Regions from separate parts of the Streptomyces sp. NBC_00234 genome, predicted to be linked through region 3. Evidence: riboswitches for the same ligand, from Rfam matches in the RefSeq annotation. Region 3 holds a riboswitch; each other region holds the start of a gene.
What was found. Region 3 has a riboswitch for cyclic di-AMP ahead of OG230_RS04615 (C40 family peptidase). Riboswitches for the same ligand answer to the same signal wherever they lie in the genome.

Region 1: linked by a shared signal. The riboswitch ahead of OG230_RS26805 (M23 family metallopeptidase) and the one ahead of OG230_RS04615 (C40 family peptidase) in region 3 are both predicted to bind cyclic di-AMP.
Region 2: linked by a shared signal. The riboswitch ahead of OG230_RS01560 (transglycosylase SLT domain-containing protein) and the one ahead of OG230_RS04615 (C40 family peptidase) in region 3 are both predicted to bind cyclic di-AMP.

Annotation. Positions count from the first base shown of each region.
Region 1 covers NZ_CP108101.1:6,087,364-6,090,628, forward strand. Annotated here, with positions in the region: gene OG230_RS26800 (M16 family metallopeptidase) at 1-936, shown strand, start outside; cyclic di-AMP (ydaO/yuaA leader) riboswitch at 1,157-1,321, shown strand; gene OG230_RS26805 (M23 family metallopeptidase) at 1,335-2,150, shown strand; gene OG230_RS26810 (GntR family transcriptional regulator) at 2,363-3,076, shown strand; gene OG230_RS26815 (HPr family phosphocarrier protein) at 3,237-3,265, opposite strand, start outside.
Region 2 covers NZ_CP108101.1:336,874-340,138, forward strand. Annotated here, with positions in the region: gene OG230_RS01550 (APC family permease) at 1-44, shown strand, start outside; gene OG230_RS01555 (carbon-nitrogen hydrolase family protein) at 51-911, shown strand; cyclic di-AMP (ydaO/yuaA leader) riboswitch at 1,264-1,419, shown strand; gene OG230_RS01560 (transglycosylase SLT domain-containing protein) at 1,422-2,243, shown strand; gene OG230_RS01565 (GNAT family N-acetyltransferase) at 2,349-2,849, shown strand; gene OG230_RS01570 (PepSY domain-containing protein) at 2,949-3,265, opposite strand, start outside.
Region 3 covers NZ_CP108101.1:1,109,597-1,112,861, reverse strand. Annotated here, with positions in the region: gene OG230_RS04625 (LysR family transcriptional regulator) at 1-862, opposite strand, end outside; gene OG230_RS04620 (LysE family translocator) at 935-1,576, shown strand; gene OG230_RS04615 (C40 family peptidase) at 1,594-2,064, opposite strand; cyclic di-AMP (ydaO/yuaA leader) riboswitch at 2,068-2,232, opposite strand; gene OG230_RS04610 (hypothetical protein) at 2,604-2,912, opposite strand; gene OG230_RS04605 (ATP-dependent Clp protease proteolytic subunit) at 2,920-3,265, opposite strand, start outside.

The DNA.
Region 1 (3,265 bases), 5.0 Mb from region 3:
GCCAACCCCGCCCGCCGGGCGGCCAAGCAGCTCTCCAAGGAGCTCTTCCCCGCCACGGCACGGATGTCGCGTCCGAGGCAGGGCACCGAGGAGACGGTGGAGCGGATCGACGCGGCGGCCGTGCGCGCCTTCTACGACGCACACCTCCGTCCGTCCACCGCGACGGCGGTCATCGTCGGCGACCTCACGGGGGTCGACGTGGACGCGCTCCTCGCCGACACCGTCGGCGACTGGTCGGGCAACGCGGCGGAGCCCCGCCCGGTCCCGCCCATCACCGCCGACGACCGCGGCCGGGTGGTGATCGTGGACCGTCCCGGCGCGGTGCAGACGCAGCTGCTGATCGGCCGCATCGGCGCCGACCGGCACGACAGCGTCTGGCCGGCGCAGGTCCTCGGCACGTACTGCCTGGGCGGCACCCTCACCTCGCGCCTGGACCGCGTGCTGCGCGAGGAGAAGGGCTACACCTACGGGGTACGCGCCTTCGGTCAGGTGCTGCGTTCCACGGCTCCGGGCTCCTCGTCCGGGCGTACCGGAGCGGCGATGCTCGCCATCAGCGGCTCGGTGGACACGGAGTCCACGGGACCGGCGCTGGAGGACCTGTGGAAGGTCCTGCGGACCCTGGCGGCCGAGGGGCTCACCGACGCCGAGCGCGAGACGGCCGTGCAGAACCTCGTGGGCGTCGCCCCGCTGAAGTTCGAGACGGCGGCGTCCGTGGCGGGCACCCTCGCCGACCAGGTCGAGCAGCACCTTCCGGACGACTACCAGGCCCAGCTGTACGCGCGTCTGGCCGAGACGGGCACCGTCGAGGCGACGGCCGCGGTGGTCAACGCGTTCCCCGTGGACCGGCTGGTCACGGTGCTCGTAGGTGACGCCTCACAGATCGCGGACCCCGTCCGCGCCCTGGACATCGGCGAGGTGTCGGTCGTCAGCGGCTGACGGACGGTCTGTTCACCGCCGTACGCACAAAAGGGCACATAAGGGACTCCGGTGGGCAACTTCCCACCGGAGTCCCTCCTTTTTGTCCGCTTTGAGGGGAAGGCTGCCTGTCTGCCCTGTGGGATGTACTACAAAACGGCCTGTCCGTTTGGTGATTGAAAGTTGTCCCGTTTAGCGTCGGCTCCGCTGTCCGTCACGTGCATGCCGCGTCCGCGGCGCCGGGCAGCCATCGCCGAGTCCCCGTCAGGCGCGAGCCTGGGGAGCCGGGGACCCACGAAGTCCCTGGGGTGAATCGGACGTCTGCGCTCTTCGGGCGCAGAGGCCCGTAGGAGACCTTCCTGCTCCGAACCCGTCAGCTAACCCGGTAGGCGAGAAGGAAGGAAAGGATCAGCCCCTCCATGGCGTTCACCCGTGCCACCGGGAAGCACCGTGCCCCGAGCCGCCTGACGCGCAAGAGCGTCCGGGTCGCCGGCATCGCGGCTCTGGCCACCACCGGCGTCATCGGCGGGATGGCCTCTCCGGCCCTCGCCGCGGACGAGGCCCGTACCGTCAGCGACACCGGCCTCACCCAGGCCGTCGCCATCGACGGAACCCTCGCCGACCAGATAGCCGCCCAGGCGAAGGCCCAGGAGCAGCAGGCCGAGGCCGCCGCCAAGGCAAAGGCCAAGGCGAAGGCGGAAGCCAAGGCGAAGGCGGAGGCCAAGGCCAAGGCGAAGGCCGAGGCGAAGCGCAAGGCCGAGGCCCGCGCCAAGGAGATCCGTGAGGCCGAGGCCCGCGCCGCCCGTGCGGCCGAACGCAAGCGGCTGAACTCGTTCCACCTTCCCGTCGCCGGTTCGTACGTCACCACCGGCTACAAGTCCAGCGGCTCCCTGTGGTCCTCGGGCAGTCACTCGGGTGTGGACTTCCGTGCCGCGTCCGGCTCCTCCGTCGTCGCCGTCGGCGCCGGCACGGTCGTCACGGCCGGCTGGGGCGGCGCGTACGGCAACAACATCGTGCTCCGGATGGCGGACGGCACGTACACCCAGTACGGCCACCTCTCCTCGATCGGCGTCTCCGTCGGCCAGAGCGTCACGTCCGGGCAGCAGATAGGTCTCTCCGGCTCGACCGGCAACTCCACCGGGCCGCACCTGCACTTCGAGGCCCGGACCACTCCGGAGTACGGCTCCGACATGGACCCCGTCGCGTACCTGCGCTCGCACGGTCTGAACGTCTGACCCACGCGTCGCACCACAGCGCTCCCCGAAGGCCCCGGCTCCCCGCCGGGGCCTTCGGCATATCGCCCGGAGCCTGTCCGCCGAAGCCTTCCGTGGCCAAAAGATATCCCTGGATTCCGCCCCGCCGTCGGAAATTCGGGCTCATTGCAATAGAGTCGCGGAACAGGCGTCGATCGGCCGCGTTTCGCGGGGATTAAGGCGGAGGTTCGGACATGCGCATTCCCGCGCATTCGGTATGCACGGCAATCCGTGACGACATCGTCTCCGGTGTCTTCGATCGCGGCAGCCGCCTCACCGAGGAGTTGCTCGCGCGTCGATACGGGGTCTCGCGCGTCCCGGTGCGCGAGGCCCTGCGCACGCTGGAGTCCGAGGGGTTCGTCGTGACGCGCCGGCATGCCGGCGCCTGCGTGGCCGAGCCCACCGAGCGGGAGGCCGCCGATCTCCTGGAGATCCGGATGCTGCTGGAGCCGCTGGGTGCGGCGCGGGCGGCGCAGCGGCGCACCGAGGCGCACCTCAAGGTGCTGCGCGGCCTGGTCAGGCTGGGGCAGGAGCGGGTACGCCGGGGCGAGGGGGAGGACCTGCGCTCGCTGGGCGGGTGGTTCCACGAGACGCTCGCGCAGGCTTCGGGCAGCCCCGGTCTCATCGCGCTGCTCACCCAGCTCCGGCACAAGATCGCCTGGATGTACGCCGTGGAGCAGCCCGCGCGTCCCGCGGAGTCCTGGGCCGAGCACGGCGCGATCGTGGACGCGGTCGCCCGCGGTGACGCGGACCGGGCGAGGGCGCTGGCCGTCCAGCACGCCGAGCGGGCCGCCGCCGCCCACCGGCTGCGCCGTCCGGACGGGCCGGACGGTCAGAAGCGCAGCCCCGCGCCGCCCCGGGTGAGCACTTCGCAACATGCCGTAAACACCGCGGGCGTCCGTCATTAACAATTGCGCCGTATACAAAGAAGGTAATTCAGTAGGGCTTTCTTTGTGCTGCCCGAATTCGAATCCGCTGGGGTCTCGCCGGAAACGAAAAAGTCGCGGCCCCCACTTGGGGGAGCCGCGACTTCGACGCAGAAATAATTCCGGTCCGAATCGGCCGGAATCAGACGGTCTCGGGGAGCTCCTCGAGAC
Region 2 (3,265 bases), 770 kb from region 3:
ACGGCCGTACGTCCGTCGTCACCCTGCCCGCCACGGAGAACTGAACACCCATGCGCACACTCGCCATCGCCGCCGTCCAGACCACCCCCGTACCGCACGATCTGCGCGCCACCTGGGAGCGCTTTGCCGACCGGGTACGCGCGGTGCGCGACACCTTTCCCCATGTGCAGCTCGTTGTCGTGCCCGAGCTGATGCTCGCCGCCGAGGCGCCGCTGCTCCAGGCCCGCGCCGACTGGATGCGGGAGGCCGCCGTGGCGATCCCGGGCCCGCTCACCGACCGCGTCTGCGCCCTGGCCCGGGAGACCGGTCTGTGGCTGATACCCGGCAGCCTCTACGAGCGGGCCGACGACGGGAACACGTACAACACCGCCCTCGCGGTCTCCCCGGCAGGCGAGATCGTGGCCCGGTACCGCAAGATCTTCCCGTGGCAGCCGTACGAACAGGCCAGCCCCGGCAGTGAGTTCGTCGTCTTCGACCTGCCCGGGATCGGACGTGCCGGCCTCGCCGTCTGTTACGACGGCTCGTTCCCGGAGACCGCCAGGCAGCTCGCCTGGCTCGGCACCGAGGTCATCCTCCAGCCCACGCTCACCACCACGCGCGACCGGGACATGGAACTGGTCTGCGCACGTGCCAACGCCTGGACCAATCAGCTCTACGTCGTCAATCTCAACGCGGCCGACCCTGCCGGTGTCGGCGCCAGCGCCATCGTCGACCCCGAGGGGACCGTGCGCCAGCAAGCGGGGACGGGCGAGGAGGTCCTGGTCGACGTCCTCGACCTCGACACCGTCGCCCGGGTCCGCGCGTACGGCTCCGCGGGACTCAACCGCCCGTGGGCACAGCTCGCCCGCTACGGCGAGCGGATCCACCTGCCGATGTACGGGGGAACGTTCCGGCCGACCCCGCACCACTGAGCCACACACAGCACGAAAAAATACACCAATACGGACTTTTCAAAGCATTCAACCCTGATGGCCCGTAGAGCACTTTTCGCCCGAATCGCGAAGACTCCCCACGGAGCAAATCACCCTTTTCGGACGCAGTGGCCAGCGTCACGTCCGGGATTTCCGAAGCGTCGGCGCCCCACCCGCATCCCTTCTGCGGGAAGAGAGTTGGCTTCGCGGTTCGGGTGAATTCATCGGCGATCCCGCTCATCGATCTTGTAAATGAATTGTGATCAGGAATTCGGGACTTGTCCCCTTCGGCATTTCTCGCCTACGGTCACCGTCAATCCGGATGGAACGCCGAATCCTGCCGCCGTCCGGAAAACCGGACCTACTCACGCCCGGCAGGAGCGGGGGACCCAGGTAAGTTGCCGATCCGTTATGCGGAACGGCTTGGGGTTAAGTCGCATGCACATGCGGCCAGGCATCTCCAGCCTGAACCCGACAGCTCACCTCGCAGGCGACGGAGAGGAATTCGCCATGCCCTCGATGGGTAAGCACCGTCGTGCCAAGTCCAGCCCCCTGACCCGCGGACTCGTCGCCGTGACCGCAGGTGGAGCCGTCCTCGCCCTGCCGGTGATCGGTGCGACCACCGCGTCCGCGGCGCCCGCGCAGTCGGTCTCCGCCGAAAAGGCAGTGGCTCCGGCAGCCGCTCCCGCCAAGGCAATTACCGCCCAGAAGGCCGGGATCACCAGCTATTCCGTCGTCAAGGGTGATTCCCTGCACAAGATCGCCGATGCGCATTCCCTGAGTGGCGGCTGGAAGAAGCTCTACAAGGACAACCGAAAGGCCATCGGCGGCAATCCGGGTCTGATTCACCCGGGCCTGGAGCTGACCGTGGGCGCCAAGGCCACGGCCAGGGCCTCCGGTTCGTCCTCCGACCGTGCCGCCGCGAGCAGCGACCGCGCCGACCGCTCCGAGCGTTCGACCACGCTGGCCGCGAAGACCGCCGCCCCCGCCGCCGCGAAGGCCACGACGTACACGAACGACCTCGACGGCTGGATCAAGGAGTCGCTCGCCGTCATGGCAGAGCACGGCATCCCCGGCACCTACGAGGGCATCCACCGCAACATCATGCGCGAGTCCTCGGGCAACCCTCAGATCGTCAACAACTGGGACTCCAACGCCGCCGCGGGCACCCCGTCGAAGGGCCTGCTCCAGGTCATCGACCCGACCTTCCAGGCGTACCACGTGCCCGGTACGTCCACGGACAGCTTCGACCCGGTCGCGAACATCACCGCCGCGTGCAACTACGCCGCCGACAAGTACGGCTCCATCGACAACGTCTTCGGCGCCTACTGATCCACCGGCACCGGCCGCGGTTCACGACTGCCGGGTGGCGAGGGTCCGACAGGCCCTCACCGCCCGGCAGTTCCGCGTCCGGGGCCGCCGTGGAAGACTCGCGCCATGCCCGAACTCCAGCTTCTTCGCCAGGACCACGCTGCGGCTCTGCTCGCCTTCGAGCAGGAGAACCGCGCCTACTTCGCCGCTTCGGTCCCGGACCGCGGCGACGAGTACTTCGCACGGTTCGACGCACGGCACAGCAGCCTCCTGGCCGAACAGGCCGAGGGACTGATCTACTTCCACGTGCTGGTCGGCGACGGTGGCGAGGTGCTGGGCCGGGTGAACCTGGTCGACGTGGCGGACGGCGCCGCCGACCTCGGGTACCGGATCGCCGAGAAGGCCGCCGGCCAGGGGCTGGCCACGAGCGCCGTCCGCCGGATATGCGTGCTGGCCGCCACGGCGTACGGTCTCACCGCACTGCGGGCCGCGACCACGCACGACAACCCCGGTTCCCAGGCCGTACTGGCCCGCACGGGGTTCGTCCGCACCGGCGAAACCGTACTCGGCGGCCGGCCGGGGATCGCCTACGCACGCTCGCTGGACGCGGAGGCACGGCTCGCCTGACACGGACGCCGGGGCCCACCGGCTCCACCGTTCCCCGGGCGGGCGACGAACCGGGGTGTCCGGCCCGCCACCGCCTGGGAAGGACTGCGCCGCCCGGCGTCAGTCGCTGTCCTTCTCCTCCTGGAGGATCTTGCCGTCGGCCGCGTTCACTTCGAACTCGGTCTTGTTCCAGTCCGCGTCGACCACGTCGACCGCCCAGACGAGGGTGTCGTTGTCGCCGGTGTCGAGGCCGATCGAGGTGACCGTGCCCTTCTGCTTGTCCGTGGCCACCTTGGCCGCCTGCTCGGGCGTCTGCTTCGCCTTGGCGATCCAGTCGGCCAATTCGCTCTTGTCGGCCGCGTCCTGATCGGTGTCCGCGGCCGTCTCGATCACCTTGCCGGTGACCGCGTCGATCCGGACGGTGTGCGCGGTTCCGT
Region 3 (3,265 bases):
CGGCAGCCGCGGTCGCCCGGTCACCGCGGTGCACCACCGAAATGGTCCGCCGGAAGGCGGCGGGGTCGAGCCGTCGTACGGCGAGCGGCGTCGGAGACATCGCGGCGACCATCTCCGGCACCACCGCCGCCCCGAGCCCCGCGCTGACCAGGGCGCACACCAGCCCGTAGCCGGGGGACTCGCACACCACGGCGGGCGTCGCCCCCGCCTCGGCCAGGGCGCTCTCCACGCCGCGCCGGGGCGGATGCGTCGGCGCGCTGCTGATCAGCGGCCGGCCCGCCAGCTCGGTCACCGGAAGCCGTCCCGTGCCCTCCGCGAGGACCTGGCCGACGGCTGTGATCACGACCAGTTCCTCCACCAGCAGCGGTTCGGCGGCGACCCCCGCGGGCAGCGGATCGGCGACGGCCGGCTCGTACGCGTGGGTCAGTGCGAGATCCACCTCGCCCGAGGCCACGGCGGCGACCCCGCTGGGCGGCTCGAAATCGGCCACGGTCAGTTCGACGTCCGGGTGGGCCCGCCGGAACGCGCTCAGCACCGGCGGCAGCAGATGGATGCCTGCCGTCGTGAACGTGGCGACCCGCAGCCGCCCGCCGGACAGCCCGGAGAGCCGTGCCAGCTCGTGACGGGCCTGGTCCATCTCGTCCAGGACCCGCCTGGCCCGCCCCGCCAGCAGCTCACCGGCCGCCGTGAGCCGCGCGCCGCGGTGATGGCGTACCAGCAGCTCGGCACCGGCCTCCCGCTCCAGCTTGGCCAGCTGCTGCGAGAGCGCGGGGGCGGTGTAGCCCAGGCGGGCCGCCGCGCGCGTGATCGAACCGGCCTCGGCGACCGCCACCAGCGCCGCCAGGCGCGTCGGGTCGTACATTAAGCGTTCCTTTTGGCAGACCCAGAAGATTGCAAGTACACGCTAAAGGGTCGGCCGGTCCATGGTGTACCCATGGACGCACAACTGCTGGCCTTCACCGGAGTCGCCGCGGGAATGGTGGCACTGCCGGGAGCCGACTTCACCGTGGTCGTACGCAACGCTCTGGCCTCGCGGCGGGCCGGGGTGGCCACCGCGCTGGGAGTCGCCGGGGGCCTGCTGGTGCACACCGCGCTCGCCGTGGCGGGCCTCGCCGCGGTGCTGGTGACGATGCCCGTGCTCTTCCGCACCGTCCAGCTGCTCGGCGGCGCGTACGTGCTCTACCTCGGGCTGAGCGCGCTGTACGCGATACGGCGGCGTCCGGCGACCGCCGGAACGGCTCAGGACGCGGCACCGGAACAGGCGCCCGAAGCGCTCGGGCGCTCGCTGCGGCAGGGATTCCTGACCAACGCCCTGAATCCCAAGGCGCCCGTCCTCTTCCTCAGTCTGCTGCCCCAGTTCGTACCGGACGGCCAGGCCCCACTGCCGCGAACGCTGCTGCTCGCGGCAGTCGTCGTCCTGCTGGCCCTCGTGTGGTTCCCGGCCGTGGCCCTGCTCGTGGACCGGCTCGGCCGGTGGCTGCGCCGGCCGCGTACCGCCCGGGCGATCGAGGGTGGCAGCGGCGCGGCACTCACCGCGCTGGGGCTCGTGCTGGTGGGTGGGCCCCTGCTGCACTGAGGCGGCAGGGGCTCCGGTCAGCGCACCCGTCCGTACCAGACGCTCTTGGACCAGATCCGTTCCAGGCGCACGACGGACCCGGACTTCGGGGAGTGCCAGATCCGCCCGTGGCCGGCGTAGATGCCCACGTGGTAGACGCTGCGGCCGTAGTGGAAGAAGACTAGGTCGCCGCGCTGCCGCTTCGAGGAGGAGATGTGGCGGGTCTTGTTGTACTGCTGCTGGGCCGTGCGGGGGAGCTTCTTGCCCACCCTTTTGAACGAGTACAGCGTGAGGCCCGAACAGTCGAACCTGCGGGGGCCCGCGGCTCCGTACTTGTAGGGCGAACCCTTCTTCGAGGCGGCGATCTTGAGCGCCTTCGTCGAATGAGTGGCCGCCTCGGCATCGTTCACGATGCCCGGGGCCATCATGGTGGTGCCGAGAGCGAGCGTGAGCACCGAGGCCGTACCGGCCCGGGCGAGAAGTGACGGGACATGAACCTGCGCAGACATGCGCAACCCTTCGTCAGCCGCCTGTGAAGGATGACCTGTCGGGTTCGGGCTGGCGAAGTTGCCCGGCCGCACGCAGCGGCTTCACCCCGAGGGACGGCCGGTCTCCCGGTCGACCCGTTGTGCTCGGGTCCTCCACTCCTGCCGATCCACTCCTGTCGACCAGTCATCCGGACAGCGGCAGGACTCGGCGTCCGCCCGGACCGCCCCGCCGCGGTGGCGGGGGCTTGTCGTCCCAGGGATCTTGACTCACGGACTGCCGGTTTTCCGAGCTGAAACGGTGTTATGTGAGGCTCGTCACCACTGATCCATTCGGGTGGACAGGGTGGATTTGCGTCGGGATCACGAGGCCCCGACCGGCCTCGTACCAGCGGCGGAGCGCCAGATTCCGCCCACAGTGCACACGCTTCGCGCAAGTTGAGCTGTCCCTCGTGAGGGGGACGGCCTACGCCGAACGAGCGAGGAAATTCGGTCCGGGCATCGGGCGTGTCGCCCGTGCGCCCGAAAAGCGCTCCGGAAAAGGGAGTCGGGGAAGCGGCTGATCAACTCGTGCCGACGGGGGGTACGGTGACCCGCTCCGCGCGCCGCTCCCCGTCGAGCACCCGCAACGCCCGCGCCAGGGTGCCCGCGTGGATCTGCGTCTCGCCCCGCTCGTGCATCGAGGTGAGGGCGTCGCGCAGCGCTCCGGCCCGGGAGGCCAGCGCCTGTGCTGCCCTCAGCGCGCTGTAGGTGTCGCTGCCGCGCGCCGGGTTGATCCGGCCCAGTTGGTCGAGCACTTCCAAGTAGCAGTCGATGAACTCCCCCTCGGCGCGGGTCAGTGCGGGGAGTGGCGGGAACTCCGGTGGCAGCATCGGCGGTTCACCTCGCGGTGTGCGGCGGCTGGGACGGACTGCGGTTCTCCATGACGTGGTCCACCACCCCGTACGCCTTGGCGGCTGCGGCGTCCAGGATGGTGTCCCGCTCGATGTCGGCGGTGACTTGCTCGGTGGACCGGCCGGTGTGCCGGACCAGCATTCCCGTGAGCATCTCGCGCACGCGCATCAACTCGCGTGCCTCGATCTCGAGATCGGATGGCTGGCCCTGCACGGCCTCGGGCAGGGCGGGTTGCTGAATGACTACCCGGGCGCCGGGCAGGGCATGTCGGCGGCCCGGTGCGCCGGCCGCGAGCAGGATCGCGGCGGAGGAGCCGGCCTGGCCGAGGCAG